3 regions of the Streptomyces sp. NPDC016640 genome follow, and region 1 is predicted to be linked to each of the others. Evidence: riboswitches for the same ligand, from Rfam matches in the RefSeq annotation. Region 1 holds a riboswitch; each other region holds the start of a gene.

Region 1 (4,191 bases):
CCACCTCGCGCAGGAAGGCCCGCCGGAATCCGTCCGACTCCAGCGAGCCGTGCCAGTGCGTGCCCCAGGTCTGGCCGACCCGGCAGCCGTCCAGGAAGGGCTCTCCCCCGAGGACCTCGGCGAGGCCGTGATGGATCTCGTACCCCTCGACCCGTTCCCCGAGGGCTTCGCCCTCCGGCCGGGTGAGGGTCTTCTCGCGGGCGAACCGCACCCGCACGGGCAGCAGTCCGAGCCCGTCGACCCGTCCCCGCCGGCTCTCCACGTCGTCCTCGATCCGCTCGCCGAGGATCTGGAAGCCGCCGCAGATCCCGAGCACGGGCCGGCCCTCGGCCGCCCGCCGCAGCAGCGCGTCCGCGAGTCCGCGCTCCCGCAGCCACTCCAGGGCGCGCACGGTCCCGCGGGTCCCCGGCACGACCACCAGGTCGGCGTCGGACAGTTCCTCGGGCCGGTCCACGAACCGCACCACGACACCCGGTTCGGCGGCGAGCGCGTCCACATCCGTGAAGTTGGACATCAGCGGCACCGCGCACACGGCGACCCGCAGCACGTCCTCGCCGACCGGCGCGGCCACCACGGACTCCCGTACGGCACCGCGCAGCGACACGCGGAGTCCGTCCTCCTCGTCGATGCCGAGGCCGTGCCGGAAGGGCAGCACGCCGTACGTCCGCCGTCCGGTCAGGCCGTGCAGCATCTCCAGGCCCGGCTCCAGCAGCGACACGTCACCCCGGAACTTGTTCACCAGGAACCCGGCGACCAGTTCCTGGTCCTGCCGGGACAGCAGGGCGACGGTACCGAAGAACGACGCGAAGACGCCGCCCCGGTCGATGTCACCGACGACGAGCACGGGGAGCCCGGCGTTCCTGGCGATGCCCATGTTCACGATGTCCGTCCGCCGCAGGTTGATCTCGGCCGGGCTGCCGGCCCCCTCACAGATCACCGCGTCATACGTGCCCCGCAATTGCTCCAGGCACTCCAACACCGTTGCCAGCAAATGCTGTTGGCGTCCTCCGTGGTAGCCGCGCGCGCTCATCTCGCCGACCGGTCTGCCCATCAGGACGACCTGGCTGGACTGCTCGCCGCCCGGTTTGAGCAGCACCGGGTTCATCAGCGCGGCCGGCTCCACCCGGCAGGCCTGGGCCTGCATGGCCTGGGCCCGCCCGATCTCGGCGCCCTCCCGGGTCACGAAGGAGTTCAGCGACATGTTCTGCGCCTTGAACGGCGCGACCCTGACCCCCTGCCGCACCAGCCACCGGCAGATCCCGGCGGTCACCACGCTCTTGCCGGCGTCCGAGGTGGTCCCGGCGACGAGCAGACCTCCACCGCTCATGAGGTACGTCCCTTCACGACGAGCCGCGCGACGGCCCCGGCCCCGAGCGCGAGCCAGCCGACCCGCCGCGAGAGCCGTACCGCCCGGTCGATGTCGGCCACGGCCACGGCACGGCCGCCGCCGTTGAGCACGGGCCGGTGCTCGACCCGCCCGCCGTAGGAGAGCGTGCCGCCGAGCCGCACGCCGAGGGCGCCCGCGAAGGACGCCTCCACGGGCCCGGCGTTGGGGCTCGGGTGCTTCGCCGCGTCCGCGCGCCACGCCCGTACGGCGCCCCGCGGGTCGGGCCCGCAGAGCGCGGCGAGTACGGCGGTCAGCCGTGCCCCGGGCCAGCCGGCGACGTCGTCGAGGCGGGCGGAGGCCCAGCCGTAGCGGCGGTAGCGGGGGGACTTGTGGCCGACCATCGCGTCCAGCGTGTTGACGGCGCGGAACCCGAGCAGCCCCGGCACCCCGGTGACGGCGCCCCACACCAGGGCACCCACCACGGCGTCGGAGGTGTTCTCGGCGACGGACTCGACCACCGCGCGGGCGATCCCGTCGGCGTCCAGGGCCTGCGGATCCCGGCCGCACAGGTGCGGCAGCCGCGCCCGGGCGGCCTCGACGTCCCCGGCCTCCAGGGCCCGCCCGACGGCCCGCGCCTCACGGGCCAGCGAGGTGCCGCCGACGACGGCCCAGGTGGCGGCACCGGTCAGGGCGACGGAGGCGGCGGGGGAGGAGCGTACGCAGCGGGCGGCGAGGCCCCCCAGCGCGACGGCCCCGCCGACGCACACGGCGGTGTGCACGGCGCCCCGGCCCCGGTCGTCCCGCCACAGCACCCGCTCCACGGCGGCCGCGGCCCGCCCGAACGCGGCGACCGGATGCCCGCGGCGGGGATCGCCGAGGAGCAGGTCGCCGAGGAGGCCGGCGGCGGCGCCGTACGCGAAGACGCGATCGGCACCCATGGGTTCAGCCGGCCGGGCGTCCGCCGGGAACGGCCCCGGGACGGGACGGGGCTCGGCTGGTCGACCTCAACAGGCTGCCGCGCATGGCGATGGGTCCTCACTCAGGGTGTCCGCGCCCTGATTCGACGAGACCGGCGGTGAGAGTTCCTGGCTCCCGGGGTGGTGACCCCGGTGACAGTGGCGGGACCGCGCCGGACTCGCACCGGCTTCCTCTCCTGCCGCCGTAATGGCTGAGGCAGTCCACCACGGCCCCGGAAGAGCCGTCAACCTGGCGTTGACCTGCGAGGCTGAAGTGTGCCGAGGCCCACAGGAGGTTCCGGTGGGTGAACCGCGTGTGCCGGGTTCGTGCGCACGAGCGGGCGGTGCGGGGCCGGGGCTCCCGCACCGCCCGCTCGGACGGTGACGATCCGTGACGAGGATCAGGCCACGATCAGGTAGATGCCGTAGGCCACCGCCGCCGCGCACGCCGCGAAGCAGGCGTAGGCGCCGGTGACCGCCAGGGTGGCGGACCGGCCCTCGGCGGCGGCCCGCTCCTGGCGGGACAGGCCGTTGATGCCCAGGGTGAACAGGGCCACCAGGACCACGGTGGCCACGAGGCTGACGCCGAAGACGGAGCCGAGGGCCGCCCAGTCGATCTTCATGGTGCTCTTCTTCCTTCGTGCCGGGACGCGGTCAGACGGCGGTCCTGGCCGGCGGGGCGGCCGGGTCGGTGGACGAGGGGGCCGGGATGGTGGCGGCGAGCTCCTCCGGCACGGTGCCGACCGGGGGCGGGGTCACCGCGGCGATGGCCTGGGTCACCACGCCGGGCTGCTCCTCGCCGGGGACGCCGTGGTCGTTGACGTTGGTGTGGTCGACGACCTCGCGCCGGGACAGCTTCCAGATCGCCGCGCTGGAGGCGATCAGGAAGACGGCCACGAGGGCGGTGCCCCAGGAGCCGAAGCCGCAGACCCACTCGGCGACCGCCGCGACCAGGGCCGCCGCCGGCAGCGTCAGGCCCCAGGCGACGAACATCCGGGTGGCCGTCGACCAGCGGACCACGCCGCCCTTGCGGCCCAGGCCCGCGCCCATCACGGAGCCGGAGACGGAGTGCGTGGTGGACAGCGAGAAGCCGAGGTGCGAGGAGGCCAGGATGACCGTCGCGGCGCTGGTCTGGGCGGCGAAGCCCTGCTGCGGCCGGAGGTCGGTCAGGCCCTTGCCCATGGTACGGATGATGCGCCAGCCGCCGAGGTAGGTGCCGAGCGCGATGGCGACGCCCGCGGAGAGGATGACCCACAGGGGCGGGTCGGAGTCGGGGGCGAGGGTGCCGCCGGCGACCAGGGCGAGGGTGATGATGCCCATCGTCTTCTGGGCGTCGTTGGTGCCGTGGGCCAGCGAGACCAGGCCGGCGGAGGCGATCTGCCCGGCGCGGTAGCCCTTCTCGGAGGCCTTGCCGTCGGCCTTCCTGCCCAGGCGGTAGGTGAGGCGGGTGGCGATCATCGCGGCGAGGCCGGCCACCAGCGGGGCGGCGATCGCGGGGATCAGGACCTTGGTGACGAGGACGTCGCCGTGCACCGCGCCGAACCCGGCGGAGGCGACGGTGGCGCCGATCAGCCCGCCCATCAGGGCGTGCGAGGAACTGGACGGCAGACCGACCAGCCAGGTCAGGAGATTCCAGAGGATCGCGCCGACCAGTGCGGCGAAGATGACCTCGGGACGGATGCCGGCCTCGTCGACGAGGCCCTTGGAGATCGTGTTGGCGACCTCCACCGAGAGGAAGGCGCCCACGAGGTTCAGCACGGCGGACATGGCCACCGCGACCTTGGGCTTGAGCGCACCGGTCGAAATGGTCGTCGCCATCGCGTTCGCGGTGTCGTGGAAACCGTTCGTGAAATCGAACGCGAGTGCGGTTACCACCACAATCGCGAGGATCAGCGAGAAGCTTTCCAT
Region 2 (4,191 bases), on a different contig from region 1:
TGGAGTTCGTGCTGACCGCCGGCGGTCCCGAGGTGGTGGAGATCAATCCCAGGATCGGGGGCGCGCTGGTCGGCGAGGGGCTGTGCCGGGCGCTCGGCGTCAACGTGTACGAGGCGATGATCGAGGCCGCGCTGGGCCGCCGCCCCGCCTTGATGGACGTCGAACCGCCCGGCGGCCCGGCCGTGGCCTTCGTCCTGGGCTACCCGGCCGCGCCCGGCGTGTTCACCGGCGTCGCCGGGCTCGACCGGCTGGCGGACATGCCGGGCTCGCCCGCCTGGTACCCGGTCAAGTCGGTCGGTGACCGCGTCGAGCACCTGGACGACAGCCGCGGGTACGCGGGCATCGTCTACGCCGAGGCCGAGACCGCCGAACTCGCCACGCACCGGGCGGTGGCCGCCGCGGGCGCCCTGCGCGTCCTCACCGCGCCGTTCCCCGAGCCGGCCCGCCCGGAGACCTCCGGTGGGTGAACGCGCCCGGCGGGAGGGGACGTCGCGGGGGACGCTGTTCCCGCTCGACGGTCCGCTGCGCTTCCTGCTGCTCAGCTCGTTCCTGATCCCGCTCGGCAGTTTCATGGTCCTGCCGTTCATGTCGGTGTTCCTGCACGAACGGCTGGGGATGGGCCTCGGCGCGGTCGGCGTCGTGCTGGCCGTGGCGTCCCTCGTGCAGTTCTCCGGCGGCGTCGTCGGCGGGGCGCTGGCGGACCGGATCGGGCTGCGCCGCACGATGCTCTGGGCGCTGGTCGTGCGCACGGCCGGATTCGCCGGCTTCCTGGCGGCGCTGCGCTGGCCGCCGCTGGCCGTCGGCGCGCTGGTCCTCACCTGCTGCGGCGCCGCGCTCTACCTGCCCGCCAACAAGGCGTACCTGGTGCACGGCGTGGACGAGGAGCGCCGCCCGGCGTTCCTGTCGGCGGGCAACGCGGCGCTCAACGCGGGCATGGCGGTGGGCCCGTTGGTGGCCGGGCCCTTCGTGCTGTCCTCGCCCGGCCATCTGTTCGCGGTCGTCACCGGGCTGTTCCTCGCGGTCGCCGCGGGCCACGCACGGCTCCCCGAAGTGGGCGAGGACCGCCGCCCGTCCGCCGCGGGCACCGCCCGGCCGGGCCTGCTGACCGGCGTGGCCGTCCTGCCGTTCGCCGCCAACGCACTGGCGTTCTACCTCTACTTCCACTTCCAGCACTTCCTGGCGGTGTACGCCGTCGAGCGTGCCTCCGGCGCCTTCTACAGCATGGTGCTGCTGCTCTGCTTCTCCCTGGTCATCATCGTGCAGCCGCTCGCGTCCGGCCTGATCCGGCGGATGCCGTACGCCCTCGCCCTGGCCGCCGGTTTCACGGCGCTGGGAGCCGGGCTGGCCGTGCTGGCGGCCGGTACCCGGACGGCGCTCCTGGCGGGCGGGGCGCTGATCACCCTGGGCGACATCGTGCTGTTCCTGAAGAACGACCTGGAGGCACTGCGCCACAGCCCCCGTTCCGACGCCGTGGTCTTCGGCCAGCAGCGGCTGGCCGCGGGCCTGGGCGCCTGCGCGAGCGGAGTGCTGGGCGGTCAGCTCTACGGCCTGGGCGAACGCGCCGGTCACACCGGGTCGTTCTGGCTGCTCGCCGCCGCGCAGTGCCTGCTGCTTCCCCCTCTCCTGCTGACGCTGCGCCGCTTCGCGGCCCGGCGTCCCCTCCCCCACGGCGACGACGAAGGAGCACTGACACCGCATGACACGGACGGGCGGATTCCAGGACGATGACTTCTGGACCGAGTTCCACGACTTCCTCTTCTCCGAACAGCGCCACGCCCAGGCCGAGGAGCTGCTGGACACCTCTCCCCTGCTGGCCTTCGCGCCCGGGTCCCGGGTGCTGGACCTGTGCTGCGGGCCGGGGGTGTTCACCGTGCCGCTCGCCCTTCGCGGCCACCGGGTGACCGGGGTGGACCTCAGCCCGGCCATGCTGGAGCGCGCGCGCGAGCGGGCGGCGGACGCCGGCGCCCGCGTCACCCATGTGCGGGCCGACGCACGCCGGTTCGAGCAGCCGGGCGGCTTCGACGTCGTCCTCAACATGTTCACGTCCTTCGGGTACTTCGAGGACCCCGCCGACAACGCGCGCGTGCTGCGCGTCATGCACGACTGCCTGGCGGCCGGCGGCACCCTCGTCCTGGACCTCGCCGGCAAGGAACTGCTGGCCCGCAGGGTCACCCCGCCCAAAGTGGTGCGGCGCGGTGACGACCTGATGGTGCAGACCGACACCGTGCTGGACGACTGGGCGCGGTTGCGCAGCGACTGGGTGCTGGTCCGGGGCGAGCGGGTGACGCGCGCCACACTGGTGTGGTTCGTGTACAGCGCGGTGGAGTTGCGGCGGATGGCCGAGGAGGCGGGGTTCGAGCACGTGGAGGTCTTCGGCGGCTTCGACGGCCGTCCCTACGACGAGAACGCGGACCGGCTCGTCCTGCGGGCGGTCCGCGGAGGCTGACGGCTGCCGGGCGCGCGGGGTGATCCGCGCGCCCTTTCACCTCCGGGCCGGGGAACCGTACTATCACCAGGTCATCGCCGCGACGGGAGACAGGAAGCCGGTGCGAATCCGGCACGGTCCCGCCACTGTGACCGGGGAGTGCACCCCCTCGACACGCCACTGCGCGCCGCGCGGGAAGGCCGGGGGAACGTCGATCCGGGAGTCAGGACACTGGCCTGTCGCGGGCCCGTTCCGAGGAGCGCGGACTCCAGGAGGCTTCACGTGTCCCCCCTGCTCATCCCTGCCCGCACACGCCGGTCCCTGCGCGCCGCGGTCGCGGCCGTCGTCCTGCCGGCGACCCTGCTGACCGCCGGCTGCGGCCCGTCCGGCGACGGCGCGCACGAAGGGAGGGCCGCCGCGGCGGCCCCCGAGGGTTTTCCCGTCACCATCGACAACTGCGGTGTGCGCACGACGTACGACAGGCCGCCGGCCCGGGTGGTCACCATCCACCAGCACCCCGCCGAGCTGATGCTCGCCCTGGGCCTGAAGGACCGCATGGTCGGCACCGCCTTCCCCGACTCGGCCGTCCTGCCCGAGCTGAGGCGGGACTTCGAGGAGGTACCGCAACTGGCCGAGAGGGAACCGTCCTTCGAGGCCGTGCTGGACGCCGAACCCGATCTCGTCTACGGCGGCTACGGCAGCGCCTTCGCCGAGAACGAGGGCCGCTCCCGCACGGCATTCGCCGACGCCGGCATCGACACCCACCTCAACCGCGAGTACTGCGGCGAGAAGCGGGTGACGATGGAGGACACCTACGCCGAGATCCGCACCGTCGGCCGGATCTTCGGCGTCCCCGGCCGGGCCGAGCGGCTGGTCGCCGATCTGCGGAGCCGGGTGGGCGAGGCCGCCGCCGCGGTCGGGGGCGAGCCCGAGGTGCCCGTCTTCGTGTACGACAGCGGCGACAAGAGCGCCTTCACCGCGGGCGGCAGGAGCCTGGGCACCGAGCTGATCCGGCTGGCCGGCGGCCGCAACGTGTTCGGCGACCTCGACGACGTCTTCGGGGACGTCTCCTGGGAGCAGGTCGTCGAACGCCGGCCCGAGGTCATCGCCGTCTACGACTACGCCGGCGCCGGAAGCGTCGAGCGGAAGAAGGAGTTCCTGCGCTCCCAGCCGGCCCTCGCCGACGTGCCCGCCGTGCGCAACGAGCGGTTCGTCGTCCTGCCGCTGACCTCCACCCTGGTCGGCATCCGCTCGGCCTACGCCGTCGAGGACCTGGCCCGCGGACTGCACCCCGGGAGCTTCCGGTGACCCGCCCCGCCGTCGAGGCGCCCGCCGGGCCGGCCGCGCCGCCCGAGACGTCCGCCGGGCGGGCGACAACGGGCCGCACGTCCCTGGTCGTCACGCTCGTCGTCCTGGCCGCGCTGCTCGGGGCCTCCGCCACGGCGGGCCTGGCGATCGGCTCGGTGGAGGTGCCGCCCGGCCAGGTGTGGGACATCGTCACGCACGCGCTGGGCGCCGGCCGGACGGCGCCCGAGTGGTCGCGGGCGCGCGAGACGATCGTGCTGGACGTGCGGGCGCCGCGCGTGCTGCTCGGCGCGGTGACCGGCGCCGGGCTGGCGGTCGTGGGCACCGCGCTGCAGGCCCTGGTGCGCAACCCGCTCGCCGAGCCCTACCTCCTGGGGGTCTCCTCCGGGGCGTCCCTCGGCGCGGTCGCGGTGATCGTCTTCGGGGTCGGCGTGTTCGGGCCGCTGTCGCTGTCGGCCGCC
Region 3 (4,191 bases), on a different contig from region 1:
GAGAGCGAGCGTGGCCAGAGCGACGCCTAATCGTGCGGGGTGGCGCATGGGTTCCTCCGGTCTGGAAGAGGCCGTGATGCCGATCATGCAGGGAGCTCGGTCGGGTTGGCGGCTACTCTAGCGACAACGATTTTCATCACGCTAGCCCCCCGGGGGGTGACGCGGTGGCGGGCTCGGACACTCCGCCGTGTGCCGGCAGCCGCCAACGGCCCCGAGCGCGCCTGTGGTCGGCGGGACCACGGGTCGCCCCCGAAGCCGGTCCGGCCGCGGCCGCGCACCATCCGACCAGGTCCACGAACGACAGGAGCGTCACGACGTGCCGACCCCACTCATACCGACCACGGCGTCGGAGGACACCCCCGGAAAGCAGCGGCCCCTCCTGCTCGACGCCGCCTTCCTACGGCTCTGGACGGGCGCCACAGCCTCGGGTCTGGCGACCTGGGCCCTGCCGTTCGTGCTGGGGTTCGCGGTGCTCGACCGCACGCTCGACGTCACCGATCTCGGCCTGCTGCTCGCGGCACGCACCGCGGGATTCCTCGCCGCGGTGCCCGTCGCCGGAGTACTGGCCGACCGGCACTCCCGCCGGGGCGTCGTGCTGTGGGCGGGACTGGCGGCGGGAGTCGCGGCACCGCTGATCGCCGCCGGACTCGGCCGCTCGGTCCTGCTGATGGCGTCGGCCGCCGCCCTGGCCGGCGCGGGTCAGGGCGCCTGCCGGCCCGCCTTCCAGGCCCTGACCGCCGAGGTCGTCGATGCCGGCCGCAGGCAGCAGGCCAACGCCGCCATGACGCTCGCGGTCAGGGTCACCACCCTGACGGGGCCTTCACTGACCGCCCTGCTCGCCGTGTTCCTCGGCACCCGCGCCCTGCTGCTCGGCATCGGCCTGCTGTGGCTCGTCGCCGCCCTCCTGCCCGGACCGGGCGCACATGCCGGCACCGGGACCGAGGGCGCTCCCTGCGCCGAACGTCCCCAACGGGTGTCGTTCCTGGCCGAGTTCGCCGACGGCGTCCGTGAAGCCCGCAGGCACCCGTGGTTCGTCGCCGGACTGGCGGCCCTGACGGCCGTCATAGCCACCGGCTACTCCGCGACCGGCGTCGCCCTGCCCCTGGTCAGCCGCGACGAGTACGGCACCGAGGTCGTGCTCGCGGGTGCGATGACCGCCTACACCGCCGGTGCGCTGGCCGCGGCCCTGCTCGTCGCCCGCTGGCGCCCGCGATCGGCGGGCTGGACCGCTCTGGCGGGCCTCGCCGCCTACGGCTTCGCCCCGCTGAGCCTGATGGTCCCCGTGCACCCCGTGGTGGTGATGACCGCCTACGCCGTCGCCGGCATCGGCATCGAGCTGTTCAACGTGCCGTGGTTCACCGCGACCCAGCGCGAGGTCGCACCGGACAAGCTCGCCCGGGTTTCCTCGTTGGACTTCCTGCTCTCCTACGGCCTCGCCCCGGTCGGGCTCGTCCTCATCGCGCCGGCCATCGACGCCTTCGGCACCCGCGCCGTCCTCGCGGTCTGCGCACTGACCTGCTTCGCCGCCCCGGCCGTCGCCGCCCTGGTGCCCAGCGCCCGCCACTTCTCCCGCAGGCCCGAGGCGCCGTCCGGAGCCGAGGGGAAAGCCGGGAGCGCCGCCTGATGCGGCAGTCTCGGGTCATGCACTCACTCAGCCACAGCACCCAGCCGTCTGCTCCCCCCACGCCTTCGGGCCTCGTCCCCGGCCGGGTGGCCGGCGAACGGGAGCAGGAGGCCCGCACCCTCCTGTCACGGGACGGAGCCGTCGTCCTCACCGGTTACGAGAACACAGCCGACGCCCTCGCCGTCGCCGCGGCCCGCACCCTGGGCAGCCGTCTGCGGGAGCTGTATCCGCACCGCGTGCGCACCTCCCGTGACGCCGGCCCCGTCCACCTGCACGCCGACAGCTTCGACCTCGTCGTCGACGTCGGCGGCGTACCCGGCAGGCGGCGGCACCCCGACGAGGACCACGTCCTGATCCAGTGCGTCCGGCCCGCTCCCCGCGGAGGCGACTCCTTCGCGCTCGACGCGTACGGCCTCGTCGACGGCCTGGCGTCGACCGACCCCGCCCTCCTGGACTTCCTCACCGGTACCGACGTCGACCTGTACGGCGAGTGGGCGGGGACGCGCGGACTTCCCGCCACCCCACGCGTCGCCCGGCACGTCGAGTACACCCGCACCGGCCGTCGCGTCGTCCGCCGCACCGACGGGGCCGTGCCCCTGCACCGCGACCCGGACACCGACCGGGTACGCGCCATGCTGGCCCGCTTCGACGAGACGGTGCACGCCCTCGAACCGGCCCTACCGCGCTTCCGGCTCGCCGAGGGCGACATCCTCGTCCTCGACAACTACCGCTGCTGGCACGGCCGCGACGCGCACACCGGTGAGCGCACCGTCCGCATCCTCACCCTGCGCACGGCCGACGCCCGCTGAACGTGTCCCCACCGCGGTGGCGCAAACCTGCGCCCCCCAGGGGGAGAAGGCGTGGGAACACACGCTAGGCTGCAAGCGCCTCGTGGGGGAAGTCCGGTCGAAGTCCGGCGCTGACCCGCAACGGTAGGCGGAATCCCGTACGGGATTCCGTGAGCCCGATCACCCGCGGTGGTGAAGCCCCTGTCAATCGCCGTGGACTGCGAGAGGTGCTGCGCACGGGGTCCAGCGCCCGGGCCCGCTCCTTCGATCACGCAGGTGCACGGCCCGAGGCGAAAGCGATCCGCCTGTGGCCACGCTCCGCGACCCCATACCCGCCGTACCGCACCGCACCACGAGCGGCGGGCCCCCACCGCCCCGGCGCGTCCCGTTGCCCCTGCTCGTGACCGGTCTGTGTGTCGCGCTCCCCGTCTCCCTGGTCTGTGGGGCGAGTACCGGGGCGTCGGGGCTCTCCTGGAGCGAGGCGCTGCACTACCTCTGGGCGGGGCTGACCGGTGGGCTCATAGCTCCGGACGAGGTCTCCTCCTACACCATCGTGTGGGAACTGCGCTTCCCGCGCGCCGTGCTGGCCGCGGTGGTCGGCGCCGGTCTGGCGGCCGTGGGCGTCGCCGTCCAGGCCATGGTCCGCAACGCGCTCGCGGACCCGTTCGTCCTCGGCATCTCCTCCGGCGCGGGCGTCGGCGCCAACGCCGTGCTCATCTTCGGCGCCTTCGGCGCGCTCGGTGTCTGGGCGCTGTCCACGGCGGCGTTCCTCTCCGCGCTCGCGGCCATGACGCTGGTGTACGCGATCGCCCGGACCCCGCGGGGGCTGACACCGCTCCGGCTCGTGCTGACCGGTACCGCCATGTACTACGGCTTCTCGGCCGTGACCACGTTCATGGTGTTCGCCGCCGAGCACGGTGAGGCGGCCCGGTCCGCGATGATGTGGCTGCTCGGCAGTCTGGGCGGTGCGAGCTGGTCCTCCGTGCCGGTCGCCGCGGGCGCGGTGCTCGGCGGCCTCGCCCACCTCGGCTTCTCGGCCCGGCGCCTGAACGCCCTGGCGATGGGTGACGAGACCGCTGCCGCGCTGGGGGTGGACCCCGGCCGGCTGCGCAAGGAACTCTTCCTGACGACCGCCGCCGTCACCGGGGCGGTGGTCGCGGTCAGCGGGGCGATCGGCTTCGTGGGCCTGATGGTGCCGCACGCCGCCCGGATGCTGGTCGGGGCGGACCACCGCCGGCTGCTGGCCGTCGCGCCCCCGGCCGGTGCCGTGCTGCTGATCTGGGTCGACGTCCTGTCGCGCGTGGTGCTCGCCCCGGCCGAACTGCCGCTGGGCGTCCTGACGGCGGCGATCGGTGTGCCGTGCTTCGTCCTGCTCATGCGCCGCCGCACCTACACCTTCGGGGGCGTGTGATGCAGGTCGACATCGACACGGTGACCGTGGAGATCTCCGGCACGCGGCTGGTGGAGGACGTATCGCTGCGGGCGGGCAGCGGCCAGTTCGTGGGGCTCGTCGGGCCCAACGGCAGCGGCAAGTCGACCCTGTTGCGATGCGTCTACCGGGCCCTGCGCCCCACGGTTGGTGCGATACGCCTCGACGGCGACGACCTGCTGGCCTTGAACACGCGAGAAAGCGCCCGCCGGCTCGCGGCCCTTCCACAGGAAGCGGTCGCGGAGTTCGACTTCACCGTGGCCGAGGTCGTGGCCATGGGCAGGTTGCCGCACCAGGGTTCGGTGACCCGGGAGACCGGCGAGGACCGGCGCGCGTGTGCCGCCGCGCTG

What was found. Region 1 has a riboswitch for cobalamin ahead of ACF07S_RS29680 (cobalamin biosynthesis protein). Riboswitches for the same ligand answer to the same signal wherever they lie in the genome.
Region 2: another riboswitch for cobalamin. It lies ahead of ACF07S_RS21430 (ABC transporter substrate-binding protein); the one in region 1 lies ahead of ACF07S_RS29680 (cobalamin biosynthesis protein).
Region 3: another riboswitch for cobalamin. It lies ahead of ACF07S_RS22025 (FecCD family ABC transporter permease); the one in region 1 lies ahead of ACF07S_RS29680 (cobalamin biosynthesis protein).

What each region holds. Positions count from the first base shown of each region.
Region 1 is NZ_JBIBRG010000018.1:58,497-62,687, reverse strand. It holds gene ACF07S_RS29685 (cobyric acid synthase) at 1-1,327, opposite strand, end outside; gene ACF07S_RS29680 (cobalamin biosynthesis protein) at 1,324-2,265, opposite strand; cobalamin riboswitch at 2,384-2,525, opposite strand; gene ACF07S_RS29675 (hypothetical protein) at 2,685-2,906, opposite strand; gene ACF07S_RS29670 (anion permease) at 2,938-4,191, opposite strand.
Region 2 is NZ_JBIBRG010000010.1:123,906-128,096, forward strand. It holds gene ACF07S_RS21415 (ATP-grasp domain-containing protein) at 1-467, shown strand, start outside; gene ACF07S_RS21420 (MFS transporter) at 460-1,728, shown strand; gene ACF07S_RS21425 (class I SAM-dependent methyltransferase) at 1,697-2,446, shown strand; cobalamin riboswitch at 2,498-2,680, shown strand; gene ACF07S_RS21430 (ABC transporter substrate-binding protein) at 2,708-3,733, shown strand; gene ACF07S_RS21435 (FecCD family ABC transporter permease) at 3,730-4,191, shown strand, end outside.
Region 3 is NZ_JBIBRG010000010.1:258,425-262,615, reverse strand. It holds gene ACF07S_RS22040 (ABC transporter substrate-binding protein) at 1-48, opposite strand, end outside; gene ACF07S_RS22035 (MFS transporter) at 317-1,624, shown strand; gene ACF07S_RS22030 (TauD/TfdA family dioxygenase) at 1,642-2,433, shown strand; cobalamin riboswitch at 2,478-2,618, shown strand; gene ACF07S_RS22025 (FecCD family ABC transporter permease) at 2,720-3,823, shown strand; gene ACF07S_RS22020 (ABC transporter ATP-binding protein) at 3,823-4,191, shown strand, end outside.